DNA from 4 places in the Streptomyces sp. NPDC006012 genome. Region 1 is predicted to be linked to each of the others. Evidence: riboswitches for the same ligand, from Rfam matches in the RefSeq annotation. Region 1 holds a riboswitch; each other region holds the start of a gene.

Region 1 (7,598 bases):
TAGGCGACGAACCGGGCCAGGTTGCCGGGGACCGCGGCCTGCGGGTCGAAGGAGATGTTCGAGGCGAGGGCGCCCAGGAAGGGCCAGCCCGCGAGGTTCATGACGGTTCCGTAGGCGAACGCGGCGAGAAAGCCGTAACCGGCCAGCATGAGGAGTTCACCGCGCCCGCGCAGCCGGTCCGGGCCCGGCAGCAGGCCCGCGCCCATGGCGAACCAGCCCATCGCCAGCATCTGGAACGGCATCCACGGCCCCACCCCGCCGGTGAGCAGCGCGGACGCGAACATGGTGAGCGAGCCCAGTACGAAGCCGAAGCCGGGGCCGAGGACACGTCCGCTGAGCACCATCAGGAAGAACATGGGCTCGATCCCGGCCGTGCCCGCGCCGATCGGCCGCAGCGCCGCCCCGGTCGCGGCCAGCACGCCCAGCATGGCCACGGCCTTCGGTCCGAGACCCGACTCGGAGATCGCCGCGGCGACCACCGCGAGCAGCAGCACCAGCAGCCCCGCGAACAGCCACGGCGCGTCCTGGGCGTGGGCGCTGATCCGGGAGGCGGGCGGGGCGAGGAAGGGCCAGCCGAAGGCGACCACGCCGACCGCGCCGACCAGGACGAGCGCGGCGGCGGAACGGGGTCCGAGGCGGACGGCGCGGGCCTGGGGGGTCGGCGGGGGCGACGACGGTGACGGGGGCGGCGACAGCGGCGATGGCGGGGGCATGGGTGTGGTCGGGGGAACCGGGGTGGATGGGCCGGCGTTCGGCTTCGCCGGCCGGTCCGTGGGGTGTTCGGTCATGTCAGGGCCTCCCGTATCTGGGCGACCGTGAGCCATTCCTGCGGGGCGAGGATCTTGGTGACCTGCGGGGCGAAGGACGGCGAGGAGACCACGATGTGGGTGGTCGGGCCGTCGGCGATCACCTCCCCGTCGGCGAGCAGTACCACCCGGTGCGCCAGTTCGGCGGCCAGCTCCACGTCGTGCGTGGCCAGGACGACGGCGTGCCCCTCGGCGGCGAGCCCGCGCACCAGCGCGACCAGGCGGGCCTTGGCCGCGTAGTCGAGGCCGCGGGTCGGCTCGTCCAGCAGGAGCAGCGGCGGGCGGGCGGCCAGCACCACGGCCAGCGCGAGCGCCAGCCGCTGCCCTTCGGAGAGGTCACGCGGATGTGTGTCGTCGGTGATGCCCGGCAGCAGTTCGGACACCAGCGCACGGCAGGTACCGGGCGCGGCGCCCGCGTCCCGGTCGGCGGCGGCGCACTCGGCGCCGACCGTGTCCGCGTACAGCAGGTCGCGCGGGTCCTGCGGGACCAGGCCGACCCGGCGGACCAGTTCGCGGGGCGGGGTGCGGTGCGGGACGGCACCGCCGACCCGGACGCTGCCCGCGGTCGGCGCGACCAGTCCGACCAGGGAGCCGAGCAGCGTGGACTTCCCGGCGCCGTTGCGGCCCATCAGGGCGACGATCTCCCCGGGTCCGACACCGAGGTCGACCTGCCGCAACGCGTGGATCCGCCCGCGCCGTACCGCCAGCGCCCGTACCTCGGCGACGGGTACGCCGACGACGTGTACCGGGCCGGTGCCGTCGGCGGCCCGAAGGGGTACGGCGGACCGCCCGGCCGGCCGTGACGACGCCACGGCCGCCGGGCGACGGCGCAGCAGGGTCCGGCCGACCGAGCGCCTCGCCCGACCCGGCAGCCGCGTTCGCCCGCCGGACCCGGACGCGGGCGGGCTCACCGCACCGGCGTCATCGGCATCAGAGGTGTCAGAGGTGGGGGCAGGGGTCGGCGGGGGCGAGTCCGGGCCGGGGGCCGAGGCGGGGGACGTGCGGGAAGGGGCGTGGCCGGTGAGGCGGGTGCGCAGGGGGGCCGCCCTGCGGCGGGCGTCCCGCACCGTCAGGGGGAGCGGGTGCCAGTCGGCCAGCCGGCCGAGGTCCACCACCGGCGGGTACACCGGCGAGACGGCCATCACCTCGGCCGGGGCGCCGAGCACGGGCGCGGCGCCCGGCGCGGGCAGCAGCAGCACCTGGTCGGCGTACTGGACCACCCGCTCCAGCCGGTGTTCGGCCAGCAGGACCGTCGTGCCCAGGTCGTGGACCAGCCGCTGGAGCACCGCGAGGACCTCCTCCGCGGCGGCCGGGTCCAGCGCCGACGTGGGCTCGTCGAGGACCAGTACCCCGGGGTGCGGGGTGAGCACCGAGCCGATCGCGACCCGCTGCTGCTGGCCGCCGGAGAGGGTGGCGATGGGCCGGTCCCGCAGCTCGGCCAGCCCGAGCAGGTCCAAGGTCTCCTCCACCCGCCGCCGCATCACCGCCGGCGCGAGCCCCAGCGACTCCATCCCGTAGGCGAGTTCGTCCTCCACCGTGTCCGTCACGAAGTGCGCGAGCGGATCCTGGCCCACCGTGCCGACGACGTCGGCGAGTTCGCGCGGCCGGTGGGTACGGGTGTCGCGGCCCGCGACCGTGACCCGGCCGCGCAGGGTGCCGCCGGTGAAGTGCGGGACGAGGCCGCTCACCGCGCCCAGCACCGTCGACTTGCCGACGCCGGACGGACCGACGAGCAGCACCAGCTCACCTTCCGGGACCTCGAAGTCCACGCCTCGCACGGCCGGTTCGACGGCCCCGTTGTACGTCACGCTGACGTCCTCGAAGCGGATCACGAGGGCTCCTTGGGGATCACGACGGTTCCTCGGGGGTCACGACGGCTCCTTCGGGCATCACGACGGCTCCTTGGGGACCACCAGGGCGGGAAGCAGGGCGAGGAGTACGGCCGCCGCCGGCCACAGGGGCAGCGCGGGCGCGGTGAGCGGGACGACCCCGGGGTTGAGGGCGGCCGGGTCGCGGGCCGCGGCGAGGGCGAGCAGCGCGGCGACCGCGGCACCGGACCCGGTGACCAGCCAGGCGCGGGCGTTCCACGGGTCGGGCCGGTACCGGGTGCGCGGCGAGCGCCGGCCGCCCAGCCGCAGCCCCGCGAGGGCGGCGACGGCCCCGGCGAGCAGCACCGGCAGTCCGTAGCCGCCGCCCGCGGCGGTGAGCAGCCCGTACGTTCCCGCGCAGACGCCGAGCAGACCGCCCAGAGTCAGCCCGGCGGTGGTACGGCGGACGGCGACGGGCACGTCGGCACTGCGGCCGTAACCGCGCGCGTCCATCGCGGCGGCGAGCGCGACGGAACGTTCCAGGGCGCCTTCCAGGACCGGCAGGCCCACCTGGAGCAGGCCCCGCACACCGCGGTCCGGGCGGCCCCGCAGCCGGCGGGCGGAGCGCAGCCGCTGTACGTCGGTGATCAGGTTCGGCGCGAAGGTCAGCGCGACGACCACGGCCACGCCGATCTCGTACAGGGCGCCCGGCAGGGACTTGAGCAGCCGGGCCGGGTTGGCCAGGGCGTTGGCCGCGCCCACGCAGATCAGCAGCACGGCCAGTTTCAGACCGTCGTAGAACGCGTAGACCAGCGACTCGGCGGTGACCCGGCCGCCCAGCCGGATGCCCTGCGCCCAGTGCGGGAGCGGGACTTCGGGGAGGGTGAGCAGGACGTGCGTGCCGGGGATCGGGGAGCCGAGGACCACCGCGAAGACCAGGCGGATGACCAGCACGGCGAGCGCGAGCTTGGCGAACGCCGTGTAGGAGCGGGCCCAGGGGGCGGTACTGCGGTGGGTGGCCACCACATAGCCCGCCGCCGCGACGAGCAGTCCGAGCAGCAGCGGATTGCTGGTCCGGCTGGCCCCGACCCCGAGCCCGATCGCCCAGCCCCACCAGGCCCCGGGGTGCACGACCGTACGCGGCCGCCGCGCCGTGCCGCCCTCGCGGCCCGCAGCCGTCCGCTCCGCGCGCGCCGACTTCACAGCCACCCGCTCCTTGCGGGCCGATTTCGCAGCCGTCCGCTCGTCGCGAGCCGACTCCGAGGCGGCCGAGGCGCGCGTGCGGCCGTCGCCGCGCGTGCTGCCGCCGTGCGGGGTGCTCGCGTCGTGGGCGTGGTCGGCGCCGCGGGCGCCGCTGCCGTCGCCCGCGCCGGGCGTGGGTCCGTGCGGGACGGGGGGCGACGCCCGGCGGGCGCGGCCCTCACGCATTCCCGTGCCTACGCATTCCCGTGCCTACGCATCCCGGCGCCGTCGGGCCTGCCAGACGGCCGCCGTGCCCAGCAGGACGACCGCCGCCCCGCCCGCCCACAGGCCGAGCGACGGCCCGTTGCCGTCGTCCTCGCCCGCCGCCGGCCGCTTCGCGGCGGCCGTCGGCTTGCCGTCCCTGGCCGCCACCTGCTCGCCGCAGCCCTTTTTCGGGTATCCGGCGATGGCGCACAGGAGGGCGTTGGAGTCGTAGCGCAGCGGTCCCGCGACGGCCGCCAGGGCCTCGGCCGTCGTCGCGTCGGGGGCGAGCACCGCGCAGGCGGTCCGCGCCGTCGGCGGTGCCTCGGCGGCGGGCGCGTCCGCCGCCGTACCGAAGTCGATGACCAGCGCCACCCGCTTGCGGCCGTCCCGCGCGGGCGTGTGCGCGCAGATCTCGGCGAAGCGGGTCGTGCCGCGCGGGTACGTCGCGTCGGCGGAGTCCTCACTCACCGCGAACCGGAAGCCCTGGACGGCACCGTCGGCGGGGCGGGCCAGCGACGGACCCTCGGTGGCGTACGTCCACCGGTCGCCCGTACGGTCCCAGAAGGACCAGTAGCGGTAGCCGGCGGCCTGCGCCTGGCCCGTGCCGCCCCAGAGCAGGAGCGCGGCCAGCAGCAGGAGCACACCGCGGCGCGGCCCGGTCACAGCTGCCGCTTCCTGCGGCCGCTGAGCAGGAAGCCGATGCCGACGCCCGCGACCAGACCGGTGCCGATGATCCACCAGAGGCCGGTGCCCGAGCCGCCGTTGTCGTCCTTTTGGTCCGACGCGTCCGAGGCGTCGCCCGGTCCGGCCTGCCGGGCCGCCTGCGGCGCCGGGCCGGTCGCGCCCAGCGCCCGCACCAGGTCCGTACCGCCGAAGTCGCGCGGGTCCGTGCCGGTCGCGTGTGCCGCGAAGATCAACTGCGCGTAGGCGGCCGGTCCGTTCTGCTTCGCCCAGGCCGCCGCGTCCTTCTCCAGCCACGCCAGCGGCTTCGCGGCCCGGTCCGCACCGCCCTGCGCGGCGAGCGCGACCACCGCGTCGGCGGTGTTGCCGTAGTCGGGCTGTTCGGGGGCGCCCGCGAGCGCGGAGGTGAGGTGGCCGTCCTTGGCGACCGCCCGGGCGAGGTAGGCGGCGCCGTCGGCCGCGGCCCGTTCGGGGGTGGGCTTGTGGGTGCCGGCGCAGTCCGTGCCGGGCGCCCCGCTCGGCGCGTCGCCCGCTGTGGCCGCCTTCGCGGTGAGGCCCGCGCCCAGCAGGCCGACCACGGCCGCCGCGGTGGCGTCCGCGTTGGCCGCCAACTTGCCCTTCTTGTCCGGCTGGTAGGCGAAGGCGCCGCCGTCGTCGCCGGAGCAGGGCAGGGCAAGAGCGAGCAGCGCGTCGTACGGCGTCCGGCCGTTCTTGACCACTGCCGCGGGCCGCTCACCGGCCGCCGCGAGCGCGCCGATGACGACGCCCGTGGAGTTCGCGTCGCTCGCGCCGCCCGGCGTGTACCCCCAGCCGCCGTCCTTGTTCTGCACCGACTTCAGCCAGGTCACGGCCTTGCCGACGGCGCTGTCGTGGCCGCCGGTCGCGGTCAGGGCCTGAACGGCGGCGGAGGTGCTGTTGGTGTCGACCACCACCTTGGCGTCGCAGGCCCGCCCCGGATCGGCGCGGAACGCGGCGAACGCCCCGTCCGCACACTGCTGTCCGGTCAGCCAGTCCACGGCCTTGGCGGCGGGCGTCACGGACGCGGTGCGCTGGGCGAGCAGCGCCAGCGACTGGCGCCAGACGCCGTCGAACTTCGGATCCGCGTCGCCGTACAGCCCGGACGGGAGGGCCGTCGACGGGGACGGCGAAGGGCTCGCGGCCAGGGCGGGTGACGCGGCGGCGAGCACGCCGACGGTGGCCAGGACCGCTGCACTGCGGCGGACGTTCATGCTCGGCGGGTGCCTCTCTTCGCGGGTCGGTTCGCGAGGAAGCCGGGCAGCACGGGACACCCCGGGCGGCTCGGCCCCGTAAACCTCGACGGTGCCGTGCGCGGGCGGTTGCCGACGCACCTGAGCCGGTCACGTTCCGTTTGGGGCAGTCCGGCTCACCGGGCCTTGACGGCCGGTTCACGGTTGCGGGTCAGCGCCGGAATTGCACCGGCTTCCCCCCGTACGGGTCTGATGACGACCCCATCACTCTACCGGCCCCCCTCCGGACCCCCGAGGGGTGGCCGTGACAGACGGCCGTGCGGCGGGGCGGGCCGGTCACGTGGTGCGGGGAAAGCGGTCCGGGAGAGGGCCGCCGTCGTGCGGTCCCGGTCAGGTGGTCCTGACGTACCTCAGCGGGTCGGTGCCCGGTACCGGTTCGGCCCGGCCCTGCTTCACCAGGCGGCGCAGATGGGCCTCGGCCTCCGCGACGGCGATGTTCCGGGAGGGGTGCGGGATCTGCGGCCAGGGCCGGTTCCACTCCATCCGCTCGGCCAGTTGCCAGGGCGTGAGCGGTTCGACGAGCTGGGTCAGCAGTCCGGCCAGCCGCTCCTCGTGATGCGCGAGCAACTCCTGTACGCGGGCCGGTCCGCCGGTGAACGCGTACTGGTGGGCCGGCAGTACCTCGGCGGGGGCCAGCCGGCCGATGCGCTCCAGGGAGTCGAGGTAGTCGCCGAGCGGGTCGATGGCCTCCGCCCAGTTCTCGGCGCCGTTGCGGCCGGTGGAGTTCGCCTGGGCGGACGGGTCCTCGTACAGGCCGATGTGCGGGGTGATCTTCGGGAGCAGGTGGTCGCCGGAGAACAGGCGGCCGTGTCCCGGCAGCCCGGCGGGGTGCTCCTCCTCCAGGTGCAGACAGACGTGGCCGGGGGTGTGCCCCGGCGTCCAGACGGCGCGCAGCCGGCGGCCGGGCAGGTCCAGGAGGTCGCCGGGGACGATCTCGCGGTCCGGGAGAGCGGGCGGTCGCCGTTGCAGGACGCCGGGTATGCGCAGGACCGCCAGATGTTCCTCCGGGGCACCGGTCGCGGCGAGTTTGGCGCTCATGTAGTCGAGCCAGCGCTCGGGGCGTGCCTCCCGGTTGCGCCGTACCACCGCGGTGTCGGCCGCGTGCATCGCCACCCACGCGCCGGACGCCTCGCGGACCTGGCCGGAGAGCCCGTGGTGGTCGGGGTGGTGGTGGGTGATGACGATCCCGTGGATCTCCGCCACCGAGGTGCCGCAGGCCGACAGTCCGGACACCAGCGTGTCCCACGACGCCGGGTCGTCCCAGCCGGTGTCGACCAGCACCGGGCCCCGGTCGGTGTCCACGACGTACACCAGTGTGTGACCGAGCGGGTTGTCCGGTATGGGCACCGCCACGGACCGCACACCGCCGCCGTGATCGAACGTCTCCACCATCATGGCCTCCCCGCCCCACTATAACTAGAACCGGTTCCATCGGTTGCCCCGGGCGCCCGCCGGTTCCGGAAGCCGGAGCCTGGCGGCTGCGCGGGTTGGCGCGATGCGATGCGGCGTGTGGCGGCCGGTCGGGCGATGCGGTGGTTCGGCCGAGTGGGTGGCGTCCTGCCGTGGACTAGTGCGCGGAGAACTGGTAT
Region 2 (7,598 bases), on a different contig from region 1:
AGCACCTCGCGGACCAGCGGCGCGCACGCGGCCGTGGCCCAGCCGCGGTCCTCCATGCCCTCGGCGAGCCGCCGGCACAGCGCCTCCAGCAGATCGACGGCGTCGGAAGCCGTCCGGGCCGGACCCTCGACCAGGCCGGTCAGCTCGGCCGGCACCTTCACCGCCGCGCCCGGCTCGGCCAGCAATTCCTTCTCGCTGAGCCCGAAGTGAGCGGCCAGCGACGCCCGCAGGCCGGGCAGCGCGTTCGCCCGGCCGCCCCACACCTGGGCGGCGCGCAGCACGGCGAGGACCAGGTTGACGCGCGCTCCGCCGACCGGGCCGCCGCCCAGGACGTGCAGGCCGTCGCGGATCTGCACGTCCTTGATCTCGCACAGATAGCCGTCGACGTGCAGGACGAACTCGTCGAAGTCGGCGTCCTCGGGCTGCTCGGCCACGTGCAGGTCGTGGTGCAGTTCGGCCGCCTTGACCAGGGTCCAGATCTGGGCCCGGACGGCGGGTGCCTTCGCCGGGTCCAAGTCGCTCACCAGCGCGTACTCGTCGAGCAGTTGCTCCAGTTTGGCCAGGTCGCCGTAGGTGTCGGCGCGGGCCATCGGCGGCACCAGATGGTCGACGACGGTGGCGTGCCCGCGCCGCTTGGCCTGGGTGCCCTCGCCGGGGTCGTTGACGATGAACGGGTAGACCAGCGGCAGGTCGCCGAGGACGGCGTCCGGGGCGCAGCCGGCGCTCAGGCCGAGCCCCTTGCCCGGCAGCCACTCCAGCGTGCCGTGCTTGCCCATGTGCACGATCGCGTCGGCGCCGAAGCTGTTCTCCAGCCAGCGGTAGGCCGCCAGGTAGTGGTGGGACGGCGGCAGATCGGGGTCGTGATAGATCGCGATCGGGTTCTCGCCGAAGCCGCGCGGCGGCTGGATCAGCACGACGACGTTCCCGAACCGGAGCGCGGCCAGCACGATGTCGTCGCCGTCCACGTAGAGACCGCCCGGCGGCTCGCCCCACGCCTCCAGCATGGCGCTGCGCAGCTCCGGGTCGAGGGTGTCGAACCACGCCCGGTAGTCGGCGAGCGGCACCCGCGCGGGCGCGGCGGCCAGTTGCTCCTCGGTGAGCCATTCGACGTCGTGGCCGCCGGCCTCGATCAGCCGGTGGATCAGCTCGTCGCCGCCCGCGGGGTACTCGGTGAGCGAGTAGCCGGCCGCGCGCAGGGCGTCCAGCACCCGCACCGCCGACGCGGGCGTGTCCAGGCCGACCGCGTTGCCGACCCGGGAGTGCTTGGTCGGGTAGGCGGTGAAGACGAGCGCGATCCTCTTGCCGGCGTTCGGCTTGTGCCGCAGCCGCGCGTGCCGCACGGCGATGCCCGCGACGCGGCCGGCCCGCTCGGGGTCGGCGACGTACACCGGCACGTCGTCCGGGCCCTGCTCCTTGAAGGAGAACGGCACGGTGATCAGCCGCCCGTCGAACTCCGGGATGGCGACCTGCATCGCCGCGTCCATGGGGGACAGGGCCGCGTCGGACCCGTCCCAGGCGTCCTTCGACGAGGTGAGGCACAGCCCTTGCAGGACGGGCACGTCCAGCCCGGCGAGCGCCCCGACGTCCCAGGCTTCCTCCTCGCCGCCCGCCGACGCCTGCGAGGCGTGCGTGCCGCCCGCGGCGAGGACGGTCGCCACCAGCGCGTCGGCCCGGCCGAGGATCCGGTACAGCTCCGCGTCGGCGTCGCGCAGCGAACCGCAGTACACGGGCAGCGCGTTCGCGCCGCGCGCCTCGATCGCGTCGCACAGGGTGTCCACGAAGGCGGTGTTGCCGCTCAGTTCGTGGGCCCGGTAGAAGATCACGCCGACGGTCGGACGGCCCTCGACGACGGCCCGCTCGCCGTGCACGCCGAACTCCGGCATCGTCCGCGGCCCGTCGAAGCCCTCACCGGTCAGCAGCACGGTGTCGGACAGGAACCGGGCGAGTTCGGCGAGGTTGCCCGGCCCGCCCTCCACCAGGTAGCGCAGCGCCTCGGCGACCACCCCGGACGGCACGGACGACTCGGCCATCAACTCGGCGTCGGGCACGCTCTCGCCGCCGAGCAGCACGGTCGGGACCCCGGACGCCCGCAGCGCGGCCAGCCCGTCCTCCCAGGCCCGTTTGCCGCCCAGCAGCCGGACGACGGCGAGGTCGGCCCGCCGCAGCAGCGCCGGCAGGTCCTCGGCGACATCGATCCGGGTCGGGTTGCCGATCAGGTAGGACGCGCCGCAGGCACGTGCCGCCAGCAGATCGGTGTCGGCGGTCGACAACAACAACACTGTGCTCATGCGGGCGCTCCCGGTGGAATGAAGGGCAGTCCTCGTGGCGCGCCCGACTCGATGAGCCGCCACAGCGCGTCCGTGTCCGCGTGCTGTTCGATCAGGTCGCCGAGCCGGTCGAGCTGCTCCTCGCGCAGCGCGGCGAACGAGGTGTCGGGGGCCGGTACGAAGCGCCGCCCCGCGGCGGCGGCCACCTCGCGCAGGAACGCCCGCCGGAAACCGTCCGACTCCAGCGAACCGTGCCAGTGCGTGCCCCAGACCGCGCCGGCCCGGCAGCCGTCGAGAAAGGGCTCGCCCCCGATGACGTCGGCGACGCCGTGATGGATCTCGTAGCCCTCGACCCGCTCGCCGAACGCCTCGCCGACGGGCCGGGCAAGGGTCTTCTCCCGGGCGAACCGCACCCGTACCGGCAGCACACCCAGCCCGCTCACCTGCCCGGCGCGCGACTCGACCGTGTCCTCGATGTGCTCGCCGAGGAGCTGGAAGCCGCCGCACACGCCGAGGACGGGCCGCCCCTCGCGGGCCCGGTCGCACAGCGCCTGCGCGAGCCCGCGCTCCCGCAGCCACGCCAGCGCCCGGACGGTGCCCCGGGTCCCGGGTACGACGACGAGATCCGCGTCGGCCAGTTCCTGCGGCCGGTCCACGAACCGTACGACCACGCCCGGTTCGGCGGCCAGCGCGTCCACGTCGGTGAAGTTGGACATGAGCGGCACGGCGCAGACCGCGACGCGCAGTACGTCGTCGCCGACCGGTGCGGCCACCGCCGACTCCCGCACCGCGCCCCGCAGGGAGACGGCGAGGCCGTCCTCCTCGTCGATGCCGAGGCCGGGCCAAAACGGCAGGACGCCGTAGGCGGGCCGCCCGGTCAGGCCGCGCAGCATGTCGAGCCCCGGCTCCAGCAGGCCGACGTCCCCACGGAACTTGTTGACCAGGAACCCGGCGACCAGCTCCTGGTCCTCGCGGGACAGCAGCGCCACGGTCCCGAAGAACGACGCGAAGACACCCCCGCGGTCGATGTCGCCGACCACCAGCACCGGCAGCCGCGCGTTGCGGGCGATGCCCATGTTCACGATGTCGGTCCGCCGCAGGTTGATCTCCGCCGGACTCCCCGCGCCCTCGCAGATCACCACGTCGTACCTGTCCCGCAGCGTGGCGAGGCAGTCGAGCACGGTCCCCAGCAGCCGTTCCTGACGGCCGCCGTGGTACCCGCGTGCGCTCAGCTCGCCCACCGGCCGGCCCATCAGCACGACCTGACTGCTCTGCTCCCCGCCGGGTTTGAGCAGGACCGGGTTCATCAGCGCGGTCGGTTCGATCCGGCACGCCTGGGCCTGCATCGCCTGGGCCCGCCCGATCTCGGCGCCCTCGCGGGTGACGAACGAGTTCAGGGACATGTTCTGCGCCTTGAACGGCGCGACCTCGACGCCCTGCCGCACCAGCCACCGGCAGATCCCCGCCGTCACCACGCTCTTGCCCGCGTCGGAGGTGGTACCGGCGACGAGCAGCCCACCACCGCTCATGACCTGCGCCCCCGCGCGGCGAGACGCGCGGCCGTCGTGACGGCGAGCGCGAGCACGCCGACCCGGCGGGAGAGCCGTACGGCGGCTTCGATGTCCGCGGCGGCGACGGCACGGCCGCCGCAGTTGAGCACGGGCCGGTGCTCGACCCGCCCCCCGTACGACAGCGTCCCGCCCAGCCGCAGGCCCAGCGCCCCCGCGAAAGAGGCTTCCACGGGACCGGCGTTGGGGCTCGGATGCCGGTGGGCGTCGGCCCGCCAGGCCCGCAGCGCACCGAGCGCGTCCGGGCCCGAGACGGCGGCCAGCGCCGCGGTGAGCCGTGCCCCCGGCCAGCCGGTGACGTCGTCGAGCCGCGCCGCGGCCCACCCGAACCGCCGGTGCCGCGGCGACCGGTGCCCGACCATCGCGTCGAGGGTGTTCACCGCACGGAAAGCGACGAACCCGGGCACCCCGCCCAACGCCCCCCACACCAGTGCCCCGACGACCGCGTCGGACGTGTTCTCCGCCACCGACTCCACGACGGCCCGCGCGATCCCCTGGGCGTCGAGGGTCTGCGGATCCCGCCCGCACAGATGGGGCAGCCGGGCCCTCGCCGCGGCGACGTCCCCCGAGTCGAGGGCCCGCCGGACGGCCCGGGCCTCCCGGGCGAGCGAAGTCCCGCCCACCACCGCCCAGGTGACCGCGCCGGTCAGTGCCACGGAAGCGGCGGGGGAGGTGCGCACGGCCCGCCGGGCCAGCGCTCCGAGGCCCGCGGCACCGCCGACGCAGACGGCCGTGTGCAGGGCTCCCCATCCCCGGTGGTCCCGCCACAGCACCCGCTCCGCCGCGCCCGCGGCACGCCCGAACCCGGCGACCGGATGCCCGTGGCGCGGATCGCCCACCAGCAGATCGCCGAGGAGGCCGAGAGCGGCGCCGTACGCGAAGACGCGATCGGCACGCACCGGTTCAGCCGGCCGTCGGATCGGGAATCGACCTGGTGCTGTACCTCAATCCGCAGCCGAGCATGGCGGTATGTCCTCACTCAGGGTGTCCACGCCCTGGTTCGACGAGACCGACGGCGAGAGTTCCTGGCTCCCGGGAAGTCCTTCCCGGTGACAGTGGCGGGACCGCGCCGGATTCGCACCGGCTTCCTCTCCTTGCCGCCGTACATGGCCCAGGAAGTCCACCACGTGCCCCGAAGAACCGTCAACTAGCCGTTGACCTGCAAGGGAAGAGTGTGCCCAGCCTCATACCCACCCCCACCAGGCCCCGCAACCCCACCACCCACATCCCCACACACCGAACCCGCCCCAAAGAGACGCGAGAAGTTGCCTGGCGAACCACCGGGCATCCGCACCCGAACGACGGCGCTCGCTCACGTGGGGGCGCGGGGAACTGCGCGGGGAACCACGACGCTCCGGCGGTCGTGCGAGGACGCTCACTCACGCGGGGGCGCGGGGAACGGCGCGAGGAACTTCCCCGCACCCACAGCGGAGCGACCCCGTTCCGAGGCTCCCGCGGACCGCTCATCCCGCGATCAAGTAGATCCCGTACCCCACAGCCCCGGCGCACGCCGCAAAGCAGGCATACGCCCCACTCAACGCCAACCCCGCGGAACCGCCGCGCGCAACAGCCCGTTCACGGCGCGACAAGCCGGCCACGCCGAGGGTGAACAGTCCCACGAGCGCGACGGTGACCCCGAGACTGACGCCGAAGACGGACCCGAGAGTCGCCCAGTCGATGTTCATGGTGATGGCTTCTTCCTTGGGTCTCAGACGGTGGCGCTCGGCGGCCCGGCCGGATCGGCGGCGACGGGCGCGGTCGAGGCGAGCGTGGTGGCCGGCCCGCCCGTCGCCTGCGGCGAACCGACGGAAGCGACGGAAGCGACGGAACCGATGGAACCGACGGAACTCACGGCTCCGACCGAACTGACCGCTCCGACCGAACCGGCGGAACCAGAGCCGATCGTGGCGGACACCGCACCGACCGGCCCGAACGGAACGGCCGACGCCCCGGTGCTGTTCACCTCATTGACGTTGCTGTGGTCCACGACCTCGCGTCGCGAGACCCGCCAGATCCCCACGGCGGAAGCGACCAGGCAGACCGCCACCCCCGCGGTGCCCCCGTCACCCAGCTCCGTGACGATCTCCGCGAGCGCACCGACGAGCGCGGCGGCCGGCAGCGTCAGCGCCCAGGCGATGCACATCCGGCCCGCCGTCGACCAGCGCACCACTCCGCCCTTGCGGCCCAGCCCCGCGCCCATCACGGAACCGGAGACGACATGCGTGGTGGAGAGCGAGAAGCCGAGGTGCGAGGAGGCCAGGATGGCGGTCGCCGCGCTGGTCTGGGCGGCGAAGCCCTGCCGCGGCCGGAGGTCGGTCAGCCCCTTGCCCATCGTGCGGATGATGCGCCAGCCGCCGAGGTAGGTGCCGAGCGCGATGGCGAGCCCCGCGGAGAGGATGACCCAGGTGGGCGGGTTCGAGCCGGGGGCGATCGCGCCGCCGGCGATCAGCGCCAGGGTGATGATGCCCATCGTCTTCTGGGCGTCGTTGGTGCCGTGGGCCAGGGAGACCAGGCCCGCGGAGGCAATCTGGCCGGCCCGGTACCCCTTCTCGGCCGCCCTGCCCTCGGCGGCGCCGTCGAGCGAGTACGACAGCCGGGTGGCGAGCAGTGCCGCCACCCCGGCGACGAGGGGCGCGGCGAGCGCCGGGACGAGGACCTTGGTGACGAGCACGTCGCCGTGGACGGCACCCGTGCCGGCGGAGGCGACGGCGGCGCCGATCAGACCGCCCGTCAGTGCGTGCGAGGAGCTTGAGGGCAGGCCCACCAGCCAGGTCAGCAGGTTCCAGAGGATCGCGCCCACCAGGGCGGCGAAGATGACCTCGGGGCGGATGCCCGTCTCGTCGACGAGACCCTTGGAGATCGTGTTGGCGACCTCGACGGAGAGGAAGGCGCCCACCAGATTGAGGGTGGCGGACAGGGCCACCGCCACTCGGGGTTTGAGTGCGCCGGTCGAGATGGTCGTGGCCATCGCGTTGGCGGTGTCGTGGAAACCGTTCGTGAAATCGAACGCGAGCGCGGTGATCACCACGATCGCGAGGATCAGCGAGAAGCCTTCCATTTACCCAGGCATTCGTTCGAAGTCGTTGGCTGGTTGAAGGTAGGAAACCTGGATGAACGAAAGATGAACTGAGGTGGTACTCGGAGTGTCACATGCGAGGGAGGTTCCGGCGATCTGTTGAACGGATCCAGATCGCCCGGCAGGATCGCGACATGGCTGGACAGCGCCGGGAGCACGGACCTGGAGACGCGGGCCCCGAGACGGCCCGCGCCTGGGTCGCCCTGGTCGCCGCGGCCCGCCGCACCGTGTCCGACGGACTGGTCGTCGGCACCTCCGGCAACGTCTCGGTACGCGTCGGTGACCTCGTGCTCGTCACTCCGTCGGGTGTGCCGTACGACCGGCTCACCCCGGACGACCTGACCGGCGTGGACCTGGACGGCCGGCAGGTGCTCGGCACCCTGGTGCCCACCAGCGAACTTCCCATGCACCTCGCCGTCTACCGGGCCACCGACGCGCGGGCCGTCGTCCACACCCACGCCCTGTGTGCCACGGCCGTCTCGACGCTCGTCGGCGAACTGCCCGCGATCCACTACATGTCGGCCGCGCTCGGCGGCCCGGTCCGGGTCGCCCCCTACGCCGCCTACGGCACCGAAGAACTGGCCGGGAACATGCTCCGCGCCCTCGACGGCCGCTCGGGCTGCCTCCTGCGCAACCACGGCGCGATCACCTACGGCGCCACCCTCGACCAGGCGTACGACCGCACCG
Region 3 (7,598 bases), on a different contig from region 1:
ATCAGTCGTGAGAGGGGACATATGACGGCCGCTGCCGCGACCGGATCCCGGACCGCCGAGGCCGCCCCGGCCTGCGGCGTACGGAGCCCGCTCGTCGCGGTCACGGCTCCCGGCGACACCGCAACCGAAGGCGCCGCCCGGACGGACCGGTGGCCCCGGTGACACACCATCACGACCTCCGCTCGCCCGGGGGCACCCCGGGAGCGCGCGACGGGACGGCTTTCTCCACCCTGTACGAACGCGCCCGGGCCCTGGCGGAGAGTGGCCGGCGGGCGATCCTGGGCATCGTCGGGGCGCCCGCTTCCGGAAAGTCCACGCTGGCCGCCCACCTGGCCGGCGCACTCGGCCCGGACACGGCCGTCGTGGTGCCCATGGACGGCTTCCACCTGGCCAACGCGGAACTGGAGCGGCTCGGCCGGCGGCAGCGCAAGGGCGCCCCGGACACCTTCGACGCCGCGGGGTACGCCGCCCTGCTCCGCCGGCTGCGCGAGCCGGGGGAGCAGAGCGTGTACGCCCCGCAGTTCCACCGCGATGTGGAGGAGGCCGTCGCGGGCGCCATCCCGGTCCCGGCGGAGACACCCTTGGTCATCACCGAAGGCAACTACCTGCTGCTCGACGACGGTCCCTGGACGGGCGTCAGGACACTCCTCGACGAGGTGTGGTACATCGCCATCGACGACGAGACACGGCTCGACCGGCTCGTCCGACGCCATGTGTCCTACGGCAAACCCCTTGCGGAGGCCCGCGCCTGGTCGCTCGGCAGCGATCAGCGCAACGCCGAACTCATCGCCGCCACCCTGGGGCGAGCCGACCTGGTGGTCTCCCTGCCGCTCCTCGGCCCCTCCCCGGACGGTTCCGGTCATGACCCCGTGTGACCACCGTGCCAACACGGTGAGGCTCGGTGGTCCGACCACTCGGCTGCTTCGGGCGGTCGACCACCGGCTGTTTCGAGCGGTCGACTACTCGGCCTTGCCCAGGCCGGTCCGGAAGAACTCCGACAGCTTCTCGACGGCCGGGCCGACGTAGACCTCCTTGTCGTAGAGGTCGACGTGGCCGGCGCCGTCGATCCAGTGCAACTCCTTGGGGCCACCGGCGTGCTGGAAGGCGTGGACGCTCATCCAGGAGGTGACGGCCCTGCTGCCCGCGATCAGCAGCAACGGGCGCGGGGCGATCAGGCTGACGGAGGCGAGCCCGTCGAAGAACGCGATGCGGTCGATGCTGGACCAGGTGAGGGTCTGCGCCGAGCGCGGGTGCCGGGCTCGGTCGGTGCGGTAGTAGTCGAAGCCGTCCACCGCGTGCTGACCACCCAGCGCGCGGGCCTGCTCCGCCGTGTCCGGAAACAGCGGGAAGGACTGTACGCCCTCGCCCCGGGCTTCCGCGGTGCGGGCCGTGGCGGCCGCGTCCAGCATGCCCTGGAAGACGGCCGGGTCCTGCGTGCCGTCGGGGCCGACCCGGAACTGACGGCCAATGTCGACGGCGGAGACCGCGCCGACCGCCTTGATGCGGTGGTCGGACGCCGCCGCCGTGAGGGCGTACCCGCCGGAGGCACAGATGCCCAGGGCGCCGATGCGGTCGGGGTCGACCTCCGCGCGCGTGGTCAGGAAGGAGACCGCGGCCTTGATGTCCTCGACCCGCTGCGCAGGGTCTTCCAGGCCGCGCGGCTCACCCTCGCTCTCGCCCTGGTGGGCGGCGTCGAACGTCAAGGTGACGAAGCCCTGCTCGGCCAGGCGTCGCGCGTACAGGCCGGCGGTCTGTTCCTTCACGCCGCTGCCGGGGTGGCCGACGACGACCGCCGGACGCGGACCGGCGGTCTCGCCATCCGGGACGTACAGGTGCCCGGCGAGCTCGATACCGGCACTCGGGAAGGTGACGTTGGTCATCACGGTGGTGCTCCAGTCGCACTGAGGGGGAGATCGGGCTCGCAGGGGCGGGCTCCGGCGACCGTCTTGCTCCCGGCCGCACCACCACAGTGCCGTGGGCAGCTGCGGGGTGCCAGGGAAGGAGTTGCCTATGGAGGCTGGTACCAGGCACACCACATCGGCTCCGCCCGCACACCCTCGCCCCGGAGACGTGACCCGACGGGGCACCCGCGCCGTATGGCCGTCGCGGCGAGCGGAGCGGCGGTACGTGTGGGCCCGCGTCCAGCCAGGAACCGGGGGTGAGGCCGACCGTGTGCAGGTCGATGTCGCCGGTGCCGGGGGTACGGCCCGTGGCGAACAGGACCTCGTCCGCCGCCAGACCGGACGGCTGCCGGTGGCGACGGCCACCGCGTGCCGGGCCGTGCGGGTCTGGCGGACACCGTCGTCCCTGGTGACGGTGACCCGGCGGGGGCCGTCGAGGCGGCCCTGGCCGCGGAACAGGACGGCGCCGATGGACTTTGACCCACAGGGCCTGCCCGGAGTCGTCCCAGTCGGTGACGTACCGGTTGCGCCGGGCGAGCACGTCACCCGGTGTCCAGCCGGCCCGTGACGGCCCGCCGGGCACCGTGCACGCGGCGCGCGTCGGCGACCGCGATGACCGGCCGCAGCAGCGCCTTGCTGGGGGTACAGGCCCAGTAGGAGAGCACCGCCGCCGGCTGGACCCGAGGAAGCACGGTGGTGGGGGACCCGCGCGTCGGCCACGCCCGGCTGCGACCGCCGCCGAAAGAACACTCTCCGCGACAGGACATCTCCGGACGGTTAAGTTCTCTGCTGCGTCGACGTCGCCGGCGCGGGAGGGCGCGGCATGCGTACCCCGCGCCGGGTCCCCGGCACCTTAGCCGAGGTCACCGGCGCCGACGTGGAGCGCTTCTTCGCCCCGCCCGGTGATCCTGAATTGGGGCTCGACGGGCCCAAGTGGGGCCCCGAAGCGCCCCGGTGAACCAGGCATCCGCCGTGAGACCGGGATCACCTCGGGCGGGTGCGGTCTTGGCCGGGCACGCGCCGCGCGGTACGGTCTGTGCGATATCGACGACGGTACGACGGAAGCCGGTGGGAATCCGGCACGGTCGCGCCACTGTATGCGAGGGCCCCCGGGCCGTTCGTGAGTCAGACCCGTGGCTGTCGTCCTGTGCACCACCGAGATGGGACGCGAACTCCCAGAGGAGGTCCTGCCATGGCGCAGACCGTCGCCCGGCCGACAGCCACCACTCCGGTCGTACCCGCCAAGGTGCCGCTCAAGGCGATAGCGCCCTGGGCGGTCTTCTTCGGCCTACTGATGCTGGTCCTGCTGTACTTCGTCGGCGCCGAGCAGGGCGCCACCTCCGTGTTCAGCGGCACGGACGTCCACGAATGGGTCCACGACGCCCGCCACCTGCTCGGCTTCCCCTGCCACTGACGCGAGGGGAAACCGCACACCCATGAACTCCGCAACCGTACGGAACCTTCTCGTGCGGGGCATGCTCGCCGGTCTCGCGGCCGGTGTACTCGCCCTGATCGTGGCCTACTTCCTCGGCGAGCCGAGCGTCGACAAGGCGATCGGCTTCGAGGACGCCCACGCCCACGAACACGAAATGGAGGTCGTCTCCCGCTCCCTCCAGTCCACCGCCGGGCTCGCCACCGGCGTCCTCGTCTACGGGATTGCTTTCGGCGGCATCGCGGCGCTCGCCTTCTGCGTCGCCCTCGGCCGCGTCGGGCGCCTCGGCCCCCGGGCGACCGCGCTGCTGCTGGCGAGTTGCGCGCTGCTCGCCGTGTACGTCGTGCCGTTCCTGAAGTATCCCGCCAATCCGCCGTCCGTCGGAGATCCCGGCACCATCGGCAGGCGAACCGCCCTGTACTTCCTGATGATGCTGCTCAGCGTGCTCCTCGCGATCGGTGCCACGATCCTCGGCAAGCGGCTCGCCCCGCGGCTGGGCACGTGGTACGCGACCGTCGCGGCGGTGGCCTCGTTCGCCGTCGTGATCGGCCTGGCGTACGCGTTCCTGCCGGCCGTCAACGAGCTGCCGGCGGATTTCCCGGCCGCCCTGTTGTGGCGGTTCCGGCTGTCCGCCCTGGCCGTCCAGGCCGTGCTGTGGGGCGGGTTCGGCCTGGTCTTCGGGGAAGTCGCCGAGCGGCTGCTGAACCCGAGACGCGCAAGGACCGCGGCCGGAAAGACGGTTCCCGCCGCACACTGAGCCGGCGCGAACCAGCGCACCGGATCATTACCGCGCGAGGCTTCCGTGCTGCAGGGTGAGGCGTTCGACGCCGACCCGGTGGTACGGGAGCCTCGGTGTTCTCCCGGGTTCTACGTGTGTGCGGCGAAGTCACACACACCTGGAGAGTTTTTCACGGGCCTGCTCCGCCCGCCACTCCAGCCGCTTTCCGGCCTCCAGTTGCAGGGTGGCCTCCGGCTGCCTTCCGGACGTCGCTCGCTATCCGGCGTCCGGCCGGGCAAGCGGGTGTCCCAGCCGGACATTCCAGCGTCCGGCCCGTCCGCTCAGCTCGGTCGCCGTCAGCGGGGCGACATCGAGGCGCCAGAAGGCCGTCACGGGCATGTCCAGCGCGTGGACGACGGCTGCCCGTACGATCTCCGGTTCGACCACGGCGAGCGTGCGGCCGTCCGTGCCCGCCACGGCGGTCAGCCAGCCCGCGACCCGCCCGCACAAGTCCCGTACCGATTCACCCCCGTGCGGCGCCGACTCCGGATCGGCGAGCCAGCGGCTTACCGCCTCCGGCTCGGCGGTCCCCACCTCGTCCAGCGTGCGCCCACGCCAGCGCCCCACGTCGAGACCCGCCAACTGGGTTGCCACCGCGGCGTCGAGGCCGAGCGCAGCGGCCGTCTCCCGGCAGCGCACGCTGGGCGGGACGAGGACGCGGGCGGCGGAAGGCAGTGTCCCGGCCGCCGAACGGGCCTGCGCCGCACCGCCGTTGCCGATCGAGCGGCCGTCGTCGAAGCGCGCCTGCCGCAGCGAGGCACCCATGGCGGCGGCGACGAAGAACACCCGAGTGGTCACGCGATCTCTCCTGCTCGTGCCGTCAGAGTGCACCGGGGCGACCGGATACGGCACACATGTGGCCGCGAACATAGCATCCGCACCACCATGTGGTGCCGGGCGGAGGACGGCCGCCGCCGAGCGCCCCGCCCGCTCCAGATGCAGCCCCAGGTCTTGCCTCGCAAGCTGGAAGGGGGAACCACCCGATGTCGAAAGGCGAAGAAGGTGTGTGCCATGCGCAGCCGAACCATACGAGTCCTGGGCGCGGGGGTCACCACGGCGCTGCTGGCCGGCGGAGCTGTCCTCACAGGCGTCGGTACGGCCAGTGCGGCCCGGACGTCTCCGGCGGCCGGCGAAACCGCCCGCGCGCGCTGTGGAACCGTGACCGGGCACTGGGTGACCGTTGAGTACAACGATTACAAACATCGGTTCTGGGTGACCGAGCACCAGGTCTGTTGGAAGAGGTAGCTTCCCCGGCGAGGGTCGGTCTTTCCGGAGCCCGACCCTCAACCGCGGCTGCTGCCCTCCGCCTTGCGGTGCGGACCACAGGTGGTGCAGGAACCACGGCATGCGGCGGGGGAACCGACCGCTGACTGCGTGCCGGTTCAGCGCGTGGCGAGGAGTTCGAGCGTGTCGATCACACGGTTCGAGAAACCCCACTCGTTGTCGTACCAGGCGACCACCTTGACGTGCCGGCCGTCCACCCGGGTGAGAGCCGAGTCGAAGATGGCCGAGGCCGGATTGCCGGTGATGTCGGACGACACGAGCGGGTCCTCCGAGAATTCGAGGATGCCGGCGAGCGGCCCCGACGCCGCGTCCCGGTAGGCCGCCAGCACGTCGTCGCGGGTCACCTCACGGCTGACGGTCGTGTTGAGTTCGACGATCGAACCCACCGGCACCGGCACCCGGATCGAGTCGCCCGACAGCTTGCCGTCGAGGTTCGGCAGCACGAGGCCGATGGCCTTGGCGGCGCCCGTCGTGGTCGGCACGATGTTCACTGCCGCGGCGCGGGCCCGGCGGGCATCACGGTGCGGACCGTCCTGCAGGTTCTGCTCCTGCGTGTAGGCGTGCACCGTCGTCATGAAACCGTGCTCGATGCCGGCGAGTCGATCGAGCACCGAGGCCAGCGGGGCGAGCGCGTTCGTCGTGCACGAGGCGTTCGAGACGATCGTGTGCGCGGCCGGGTCGTACGCGTCGGTGTTCACGCCGAACGCGAGCGTCACGTCGGCCCCGTCCGACGGCGCGCTCACGAGTACCTTGGCGGCGCCCGCGGTGAGATGGGCGCGGGCCGCGGCGGCCGAGGCGAAGCGGCCCGTCGCCTCCAGCACGATGTCCACCCCGAGTTCACCCCACGGCAGCTTCGCCGGTTCGCGTTCGGCGAGCACCTTGATGCGACGGCCGTCGACGACGAGGGTGTCCCCGTCGACGGTCACGGGCCGGCCGAGCCGCCCGGCCGTCGTGTCGTAGGCGAGGAGCCGCGCGAGCGTGGCGGGCTCCGTGAGGTCGTTGACCGCGACGACGTCGAGGTCGCTGTCGCGTTCCAGCAGCGCACGCAGCACATTGCGTCCGATGCGGCCGAATCCGTTGACGGCGATACGGGTCATGTGGGATTCCCTTCGTCTCCCGCTCAGCGTCGCCCGGGGCGGCCCGCGGCGACAGCGGCCGAAGTGCCACGGTCCGCAAGGATCACGCCATGGGCACCGGGCTACTCGCCCTGGGTGAAGGTGCGCCGGTATTCACTCGGCGTGGTGCCGAGAATGCGCTGGAAGTGCAGCCGGAGGTTGGTACCGGTGCCGAGACCGATGTCGGTGGCGATCTGCTCGACGCTCCGCTGCGAACGTTCGAGCAGCTCACGGGCGAGGTCGATGCGGGCGCGCAGGACCCACTGCATCGGCGTGTACCCGGTGTCCTCGACGAAACGCCGGGAGAACGTACGGGGGGACACCGCCGCGTGCCGGGCGAGCACATCGAGGGTCAGGTGCTCGTCCAGCCGGTGCAGGGCCCACTCGCGGGTGGCGGCGAACCGCTCGCCGAGCGGTTCCGGCAGGCTGCGCGGCACGTACTGGGCCTGCCCGCCGCTGCGGTAGGGGGCCGCGACCAGCCGTCTTGCCGCGTGGTTGGACGCCGCCACTCCGAGGTCGCGGCGCAGGATGTGCAGGCACAGGTCGATGCCGGAGGCGGCGCCGGCGGATGTCAGCATGTCGCCCTCGTCGACGAACAGCACGTTCTCGTCGACCTGGACGAGCGGGTGTTTCGCCGCGAGTGCCCGCGTGTAGTGCCAGTGCGTCGTGGCCCGTTTGCCGTCGAGCAGGCCCGTGGCGGCGAGCGCGAAGGCGCCCGTCGAGATGGCGGCGAGCCGCGTGCCCCGGTCGTGGGCGGCGACCAGGGCGTCCACGACGGCCCGCGGCGGATCGTCACGGTCCGGGAAGCGATAGCCGGGGACGAAGGCGATGTCGGCCCAGGCGAGCGCGTCGAGGCCGTGCGCGACGTGGTAGGACAGGCCGTCGCCGCCCCTCACGAGGCCCGGCTCGGCGCCGCACGCCCGTACCTCGTACGGCATACTCGCGCGGGTCGTGAACACCTGCGCGGGAATCCCGACGTCGAGCGGTTTCGCGCCGTCGAGCACGAGGACGGCGACGCGATGCAGACGGGAGGGCGGCACGGGGCCAGGGTACGCGGGCGGGCGGGACCGTTCCGGCACCGCGGCCGT
Region 4 (7,598 bases), on a different contig from region 1:
ACTCGAACATGATCCGTGTCGCGTTGGTGTAGTACGTGAAGGCGACCACGACGGCCTCCACACCGTGCCCGCGCCCGGCGAACGCGACCGCGATCAGCAGGCCCAGCACGTTGGTCAGTACGGACATGGGCGCGACCAGGGTGTCGATGCGCAGATTGCCGTAGTCCCAGGACCGCAGGGTGAGCCGGCGCGACGCCGCGACGCGGGAGCGGTGCTCGGCGGCCTCGCGTCCCTCGGCGGCGAACGCCCGGACCGTGTCCATGTTCATCAGGCTGTCGGCGACATGGCCGGACACCCGGGCGATCGCCTCCTCACGTCGGCTGACCAGGGCCTGGCGGCGGCGGATCAGCGGCACCACGCACAGCGCGGTCACCACGATCATCGTCAGCAGGCCGACCACGAGCAGCGGTTCGTACCGCCACAGCACGACCGAGCCGAAGATCAGCGGCACGAAGCTGCCCGCCACGTTGAACGTCAGCGTGTCGACGAACTCCTCGAAGCGGGTGGCGAAGCTCAGCACCCGCTTGGTCAGCGACCCGGCGAAGTTGTCGTGGAAGAACGCGGCGTCCTGGGCGAACAGTTCGTCCATGCCGATCACGTACAGGTGCTCGATACCGAGGGCATCGATACGGTTCAGGCAGTGCAGGCCGATCCGCCACAGCGCCTCCGCGAACAGCAGGACGCCGGCGAAGCCGAGGACGTACGGCAGTGCCATGCCGATGCCGGGGCGGCCGTTGTCGGCGATGTCGGCGACGAGTTTGGCGACGATCAGCGGCCCGACGTAGGCGATGCCGATGTTGCCGAGCGCCGGCAGCAGCATCGCGGGCACCGTGAGCCGGCGCAGCCGCGCCAGTTCCCGTCCGTAGTACCGGAGCGCAAGGAGCACCGAGCCCTTGCGCGGTTGTGTCGTCTCTGAATCAGGCGGTCCCATCCCAACCCTGTGATGTAGTAGGACAGCCCGCAACCCCACGCGGCACACCACGGCGGCCGGGAACGTCAGGAGCGGACCAGGAGGACCGGCAGTGTCCCTCGGGCGCGCTCGCGACGTCCACGCGTTTTCTGCCGGACCGCACCCAATGCGCCATGTGGGCAGACCTGCGATCGGCGGGTCCTGCGCGACGGCACCGGCGGCTGGACCGCGGCCGTGTGGCTGGACACCGCGATCGTCGTCGCCGGGTTCTGCCTGCCGATCGTCACGCCCTGCGGGGCGCCATGAAGACGTAGAGGCCGAGGATGTCGGGGCACGGGGCGACGCCAGGGCCACCCGCCTGTACCCAGCGGGCGATGTCGTCGGTGGCTTCGGGGTCGTTGACGAGGCCGAGCCAGACCGGGCGGGCTCCCGCAGCGCGGGCCTCGGCGGAGGGCTGGACGACGATCACGTTGGCGTGTTCGCACACATCGAGGCAGTCAGAGACCCGTACGGGTACCTCCTCGGCCAGGCGGGCGAGTTGGTGGTCGTGATCCACGCCGGCGACTTTCGGGGTTCCGCAGCAGCAGTCCCGGCAGACGACAACTCGGCACGGAGCGGGTCGGGCGGTGGTGTGCTCCGTGCCGGCTGCTTCAGGGCTCTGTCGGGGCATCGCTCGTCACGCTCCTCTTCGGGAGAGATCCGTCCCGGGCGGCCGAGCGCAAGAAGCGGATCACAGGGTGGCCGGGTTCGTGGGTGACCTCGGCACGGACGCCGTAGACCTGCTCGATGAGGCCGGGGGTGAGAACCCCGGCGGGGGTGCCCTCCGTGACCGCGCGGCCGTCGCGCAGGACGAGCAGGCGGTCGCAGTACATCGCGGCGAGGTTGAGGTCGTGCAGGGCGATCACCGTGGTGACCGGCAGCCCGCCTATCAGGTCCAGGAGGTCGAGCTGGTGCTGGATGTCGAGGTGGTTGGTCGGTTCGTCGAGGAGGAGCTCGCGGGGTTCCTGGGCGAGGGCACGGGCGATCTGGCTGCGCTGGCGCTCGCCGCCGGACAGGGTGTGCCAGGACTGGTCGGCCCGGTCGGTCAGTCCGGTGCGCGCCAGTGCCTCGGTCACGGCCACCGCGTCGGCCGTCGTCGAGGGTGTCCAGGCACGGCGGTGCGGAATGCGGCCGAGCGCGACGACGTCCCTGACCGTCAGTTCGGTCAGGGTGTGGGCGTGCTGCTCGACAGTGGCGACCCGGCGGGCGGTGGCGCGGCGGCCGGCCTCGGCGAGCGGGCGCCCGTCCAGGGTCACGACCCCGGCGGTGGGTGAGAGGACCCCGGCCAGCAGTCTGAGCAGTGTGGACTTCCCCGAGCCGTTGGGGCCGAGCAGACCGACGGTCTCGCCCGGCCGCAGGGCGAGGGTGACGCCGTCGACGACGACCTTGCCGCCGATGTGCCGGACGACGCGGTCCGCTCGCAGGCTGGTCATGCCCTTCCCCGTCCGCGATGGAGGACGGCGACGAATGCCGGCACGCCGATGAGGGACGTCACCACGCCCACCGGGACCTCCTGGGGGTCGAGGACGGTTCGGGCGAGGGTGTCCACCCACACCAGGAAGACGGCCCCGGTCAGCGCGGTGACCGGCAGCAGACGGGCGTGCCCGGAGCCGGTGAGGGCGCGGGTGGCGTGCGGCAGGACCAGGCCGACGAAGCCGATCGCGCCGGCACAGCTGACCAGGGTGGCGGTGAGCAGGGCGGTCGCGCAGAGCAGGACCAGGCGGGTGCGGGCGACCCGGATCCCGAGTCCCGCGGCGGCCTCCTCGCCGAAGGCGAACGCGTCGAGCGTACGGGCGTACCCGAGGCAGACGACGAGGACCACCGCCAGGACGACGGTGCAGAGCAGTACCTGTCCCCAGTCGGCGCCGGTGAGCGAGCCGAGCAGCCAGAACAGCACGCCCCGGGTGGTCTCCGCGTCCGCCGAGGTGAGGACGGTGAAGGAGGTCAGCGCGGAGAACAACTGCATGGCCGCGACCCCGGACAGGACGACCCGGTCGGTGGAGCCGCCGAGGGTGTGGCTGAGCAGCAGCACCAGGCCGAAGGAGAGCAGCGCGCCGAGGAAGGCGCCCGCCGACAGGGACACCGCTCCCCCGCCCACGCCCAGCACGACCACGGCGACCGCTCCGGTGGACGCGCCGGAGGAGACCCCGAGCACGAAGGGGTCGGCGAGCGGGTTGCGCAGCAACGACTGCATGACCGCCCCGCACACGGCGAGTCCGGCCCCGCACACGGCGGCCAGCAGCGTGCGCGGCATCCGCAGGTTCCACACGATTCCGTCCCGAAGCGGCGCCAACGTGCTGTCGCCGAGGCCGAGATGGGCCGCGACGGACGCCCAGACGTCACCGGTGGAGATGTCGGCGGGGCCGATCGTCACGGCCACGGCGATCGACACCAGCAGCGCGGCCGGTCCCCCACCCGTCAACAGCAGCGAGCGGACGCTCACTTGGCGAACCCGAGGCCACGCAGACCGGCGGCGACGTTCTCGATCCCCTCGATCGTGCGGATGGAAGGGTTCATCGCCTGCCCGCTCAACGGGACGTACCGCTTCTTCTTCACGGCCGTCAGATTGCGGGTGGCGGGGTTGGTCTCCAGGAAGCGGATCTTGGCCTTCGCGGTCTCCGCGGTCTGCTGCCTGCGGGTCAGGTCGCCGATCACGATGACGTCGGGGTCGCGGTCGGCGACGGTCTCCCAGTTGATCTGGGGCCATTCGTCGTGGGTGTCGGAGAAGGCGTTCTTCGCGCCGACCGCGCGGGTGATGGCGCCGGGAGCCCCGCAGCAGCCGGCGAGGTAGGGCGACTGGGAGTTGGCGAACCAGTACATGAGGGAGATGTCCGAGGCGTGCAGTCCGGCGGTGGCCGTGCTCACCCGCTTCCTCAGCGAGGCGACGAGCTTCTCGCCGCGCTTCTCATCGCCGAACGCACGTGCCAGGTTTCGTATTTCCCCGTAGACGGCGTCGAGGGTGAGCGGTTCGCTGCGCGATCCGTCGCCGCCGCTGTCGTTGTCCTTGCCCGCGGAGCAGTCGGACGGCGAGACGTAGGTGGGCACGCCCAGCTTCTCGAACTGCTCGCGGGTGGCGACCCCGCCCTTGCCGAGGGTGGAGACGAACGAGGCGGTGACGAAGTCGGGTTCGGCGTCCAGGGCCTTCTCGAAGGAGGGCGCGTTGTCCGCGAGGCGCGGCACGGACGCGTTGGCCTTCTCCAGACCCTTCATCACCGGGTCGGTCCAGGTCGCCGTACCGGCCATGCGGTCGGCGAGGCCGAGGGAGAGCAGGATCTCCGTGGTGCCCTGGTTGAGGGAGACGGCCCGCTTCGGCGCCGACTTCAGGGTGACCTGGTGGCCGCAGTTGTCCAGCGTCACCGGGTAGCCGGCGGCTGAGATTTCCTCCGGCTTCGCGTCGTCGTCGCCGGAGGAGCCGCAGGCGGTGAACAGCAGAGCGGACGCGAGGAGAAGCGCCGGGGTACGGGGAAGGGCGGGGGTGCGGAGCACGGGCATGCCTCTGGAGTCGGGGCTCGTACGCGGAGCCTGGCCTACGGACGTCCCTCCGCGCCGGGGCGCGAAGGTGCCAGCAGGTCTTCGGACTCGGGTTCGTCCGGTCGGGGCGCCTTCCCGGTCTCCCAGTGGCGTCGTGCCCCGCCCGTCCCCCTCACCGCTGCGCGTCAGTTCCGGGTTCGCACCGGATTCCCTGGCCTCGGGTGTGGCTCGACTGGCCCACCGAGGCTATCAAGTCCGCCGTACGGTCAGATGGTGCGATCGGTCACCCGCGTGTGCCGGCTCACCATCCGGATGCCGGACGCAACCCTCCCGGCTCCCTGCCGTCCTGCTGCCGACCACGACCATCGGCTCGTGCCCGCAGACCGGGCAACTGCGCACCGCCCGCGCCGACCTGCGTGCCGGGCGGATCGACTCGTCCGGCTACGGCGAACGCAGCAAGGCGGAGATCGGCGAGGTGGTCGCCTCCCAGGAGAAGGCGCGCCTGGACGTCCTGGTGCACGGCGAGGCCGAGCGCAACGACATGGTGCAGTATTTCGCCGACCAGCTGACGGGCTGCCTCGCCACCCAGCAGGGCTGGGTCCAGTCCTACGGCACCCGCTGCGTCCACGATCCGCCGTTCAGGCCGTGGAGCACCTGCCGCCGCCCCCTCCTCAGGCCGTGGAGGACCTCTCGCACCCCCCGGCTACCGAAGCCACCGAGCCCAATAGTAAGGTATGCCTCGCCTAAGTATTGAACGTTTCATCACAGCTTCAGGAGCACCCATGTCTCTTCGACGCCGCGGCGCAGCCGCCGTCGCCGGCGCCCTCGTGGCCGCGCTGTCCCTCACGGCGTGCGGTGGGTCCGGCGGTGGGAAGGACAGCGCAGGGACCTCCGCGGCGGCCGGGGCCAAGGACTCGAAGTCGGTGGCGCAGGGCGGCAAGGACTTCGGGGACGCCGCACAGAAGACCGCCGCGATGGGCACGAAGGCCGGACCGGGCGAGTGGCCGCGCACCATCACCCACGCCATGGGCACTACGGTCATCAAGGAGCAGCCCAAGCGGGTGGTGGTCCTGGACGTCGGCGAACTCGACAACGTCGTCTCGCTCGGCATCAAGCCGGTCGGTCTTGCGCCCAGTGAGGGCTCGCCGGAACTCCCGTCCTACCTCAAGGGCGGCGCGGGCAAGCCCACGAACGTCGGCACCATCAACAGCCTCAATCTGGAGGCCATCGCCGCGCTCAAGCCGGACCTGATCCTCGGCAGCCAGTTGCGCGCCGCCAACTCCTACGACGAGCTGTCACAGATCGCGCCGACCGTCTTCTCCATCCGCCCCGGCTTCACGTGGAAGGAGAACTATCTCCTCAACGCGGCCACGCTGGACAAGACCGCGCAGGCCAAGGCCAACCTCGCAGCGTACGAGTCGAAGGCGAAGGCCCTCGGGACCAAGCTCGGCGCCGACAAGCCAAGCGTGTCGATGGTGCGTTACATGCCCGAGGGCAAGATCCGCCTCTACGCGAACGACTCCTTCATCGGCACCATCCTCGACGATGTCGGCATCCCGCGGCCGAAGAACCAGGACATCGCGGACCTGGCCGTGGAGGTCAGCGCCGAGAACATCGATCAGGCCGACGCCGACTACATCTTCACCGGCGTCTACGGCGACCCGAAGGCCACCGACAAGACCAAGGCCCAGGGCAACCCGCTGTGGAAGAACCTGAAGGCGGTCAAGGACGGCCACGCCTTCGACGTCTCCGACGAGACCTGGTACCTCGGGCTCGGAGTGACCGCGGCCAACGCGGTCCTCGACGACCTGGAGCAGCACCTCACGGCGTAAGCCCGTGATGCCGCCGCGGGCCGGACGCGGGCGGGCCCCGTGCCTGCCCGCGTCCGGCGTGCGACGGCCCCTTACCCCCATCCGGAAAGAGAGAGTGAGCGCGGCACATGGCGCGACCGACCCGTCGCCGCATCGCCTGGCTCGCGGGCTCCTCGGCGATGCTGCTGATCGCCGTCCTGCTGAGCCTTGCCGTGGGCAGTCGCCAGATCGCCCCGGGCGAAGTGTTCCAGGCACTGCTGCACGGCGGCACCAGTGACGACGCCCAGGTGGTGCGGGCGCTACGGGTGCCACGTACCGTCATCGGTGTGCTGGCCGGTACGGCCCTCGCCGTCGCCGGGACCGTCATGCAGGGGGTCACCCGCAACCCGATCGCCGAACCCGGCATCCTGGGCGTCAGCCAGGGCGCGTCCGCCGGGGTGGTGTGCGCGATTGCGTTCCTCGGCGTGCACACGCTCCTCGGATACATCTGGTTCGCCTTCGCGGGCGCGGTGCTGGCGGCCGTCGCGGTCTACGCCGTCGCCGCCGGCGGCTACCGCGGCGCCTCCCCCGTCAAACTCGCGTTGTCGGGCGCCGCGACGAACGCCTTCCTCGCCGCCGTGGTCTCCGGCATCGTCACCACCAACGCACGCGCCCTGGACGAATTCCGCTTCTGGCAGGTCGGTTCCATCAGCGGCCGGGACGGCGACGTCGTCGGTCAGATCTGGCCGTTCGTCGTGGCCGGCCTGGTGCTGGCCGGTGCCTTGGCCCGCGGCCTGGACGCGCTCGCGCTCGGCGACGACAGTGCCAAGGCCCTCGGCCACAACGTGGCCCTGCTCCGCGTCCTGGGCGCGGTCGGGGCGACCGTGCTGACGGGCGCGGCCGTGGCCGCCGTCGGGCCGATCGCGTTCACGGGCCTGGCCGTCCCGCACATCGCACGGGCGCTGGTCGGTACGGCGCACCGGTGGGTGCTGCCGGTGTCGGCCCTGCTCGGCCCGGTGATGATCCTCGCCTCCGACGTGCTCGGCCGTATCGTCTTCCCGCCCTCGGAGGTGCCGGTGGCCGTCATGACCGCCCTGCTCGGTGTGCCGTTCCTCATCGCGCTGGTGCGCCGCAGGAAGGTAGTCGCCGCATGAGCCGCACGACCGGCCCGGCAACCGCCCCGACGGCCGGCATGACAAAAACAGCGGCAGCGTCCGCCGCGCGTTCCGTACGCCCGGCAGGGCACGCCGTGCTGCGTACCGCGCGCGCCAGTTTCCTGGTCCACCGCAGAGCGGTGCTCGTCGCCGCCGCGCTCGCCGTACTGCTGACGGCGGCCGTCGTGGCGTACCTCTGCGTCGGCGAGTCCTTCGTCTCCCCCACGGAGGTCG

What was found. A riboswitch is a leader RNA that binds a small molecule or an ion and turns the genes downstream of it on or off. The one in region 1 is predicted to bind cobalamin.
Region 2: another riboswitch for cobalamin. It lies ahead of ACFYPJ_RS28265 (cobalamin biosynthesis protein); the one in region 1 lies ahead of ACFYPJ_RS03450 (prenyltransferase/squalene oxidase repeat-containing protein).
Region 3: another riboswitch for cobalamin. It lies ahead of ACFYPJ_RS24800 (CbtB-domain containing protein); the one in region 1 lies ahead of ACFYPJ_RS03450 (prenyltransferase/squalene oxidase repeat-containing protein).
Region 4: another riboswitch for cobalamin. It lies ahead of ACFYPJ_RS29040 (ABC transporter substrate-binding protein); the one in region 1 lies ahead of ACFYPJ_RS03450 (prenyltransferase/squalene oxidase repeat-containing protein).

What each region holds. Positions count from the first base shown of each region.
Region 1 is NZ_JBIAIE010000001.1:800,607-808,204, forward strand. Features, by position in the region: gene ACFYPJ_RS03430 (ECF transporter S component) at 1-713, opposite strand, end outside; gene ACFYPJ_RS03435 (ABC transporter ATP-binding protein) at 785-2,638, opposite strand; gene ACFYPJ_RS03440 (energy-coupling factor transporter transmembrane component T) at 2,696-4,042, opposite strand; gene ACFYPJ_RS03445 (SCO2322 family protein) at 4,067-4,723, opposite strand; gene ACFYPJ_RS03450 (prenyltransferase/squalene oxidase repeat-containing protein) at 4,720-5,970, opposite strand; cobalamin riboswitch at 6,097-6,228, opposite strand; gene ACFYPJ_RS03455 (MBL fold metallo-hydrolase) at 6,340-7,401, opposite strand.
Region 2 is NZ_JBIAIE010000020.1:59,543-67,140, reverse strand. Features, by position in the region: gene cobN (cobaltochelatase subunit CobN) at 1-2,288, opposite strand, end outside; gene ACFYPJ_RS28270 (cobyric acid synthase) at 2,285-3,796, opposite strand; gene ACFYPJ_RS28265 (cobalamin biosynthesis protein) at 3,793-4,734, opposite strand; cobalamin riboswitch at 4,832-4,995, opposite strand; gene ACFYPJ_RS28260 (hypothetical protein) at 5,299-5,520, opposite strand; gene ACFYPJ_RS28255 (anion permease) at 5,544-6,893, opposite strand; gene ACFYPJ_RS28250 (class II aldolase/adducin family protein) at 7,046-7,598, shown strand, end outside.
Region 3 is NZ_JBIAIE010000015.1:160,643-168,240, forward strand. Features, by position in the region: gene ACFYPJ_RS24780 (nucleoside/nucleotide kinase family protein) at 159-875, shown strand; gene ACFYPJ_RS24785 (alpha/beta hydrolase) at 960-1,880, opposite strand; gene ACFYPJ_RS24790 (hypothetical protein) at 2,444-2,593, opposite strand; gene ACFYPJ_RS24795 (hypothetical protein) at 2,725-2,859, shown strand; cobalamin riboswitch at 2,916-3,057, shown strand; gene ACFYPJ_RS24800 (CbtB-domain containing protein) at 3,094-3,315, shown strand; gene ACFYPJ_RS24805 (CbtA family protein) at 3,338-4,090, shown strand; gene ACFYPJ_RS24810 (histidine phosphatase family protein) at 4,328-4,909, opposite strand; gene gap (type I glyceraldehyde-3-phosphate dehydrogenase) at 5,494-6,492, opposite strand; gene ACFYPJ_RS24820 (GlxA family transcriptional regulator) at 6,594-7,550, opposite strand.
Region 4 is NZ_JBIAIE010000021.1:81,829-89,426, forward strand. Features, by position in the region: gene ACFYPJ_RS29020 (ABC transporter ATP-binding protein) at 1-931, opposite strand, end outside; gene ACFYPJ_RS29025 ((2Fe-2S) ferredoxin domain-containing protein) at 1,194-1,580, opposite strand; gene ACFYPJ_RS29030 (ABC transporter ATP-binding protein) at 1,561-2,382, opposite strand; gene ACFYPJ_RS29035 (FecCD family ABC transporter permease) at 2,379-3,392, opposite strand; gene ACFYPJ_RS29040 (ABC transporter substrate-binding protein) at 3,389-4,441, opposite strand; cobalamin riboswitch at 4,496-4,672, opposite strand; partial or broken gene ACFYPJ_RS29045 (5-methyltetrahydropteroyltriglutamate--homocysteine S-methyltransferase) at 4,755-5,054, shown strand; gene ACFYPJ_RS29050 (ABC transporter substrate-binding protein) at 5,203-6,252, shown strand; gene ACFYPJ_RS29055 (FecCD family ABC transporter permease) at 6,360-7,364, shown strand; gene ACFYPJ_RS29060 (FecCD family ABC transporter permease) at 7,403-7,598, shown strand, end outside.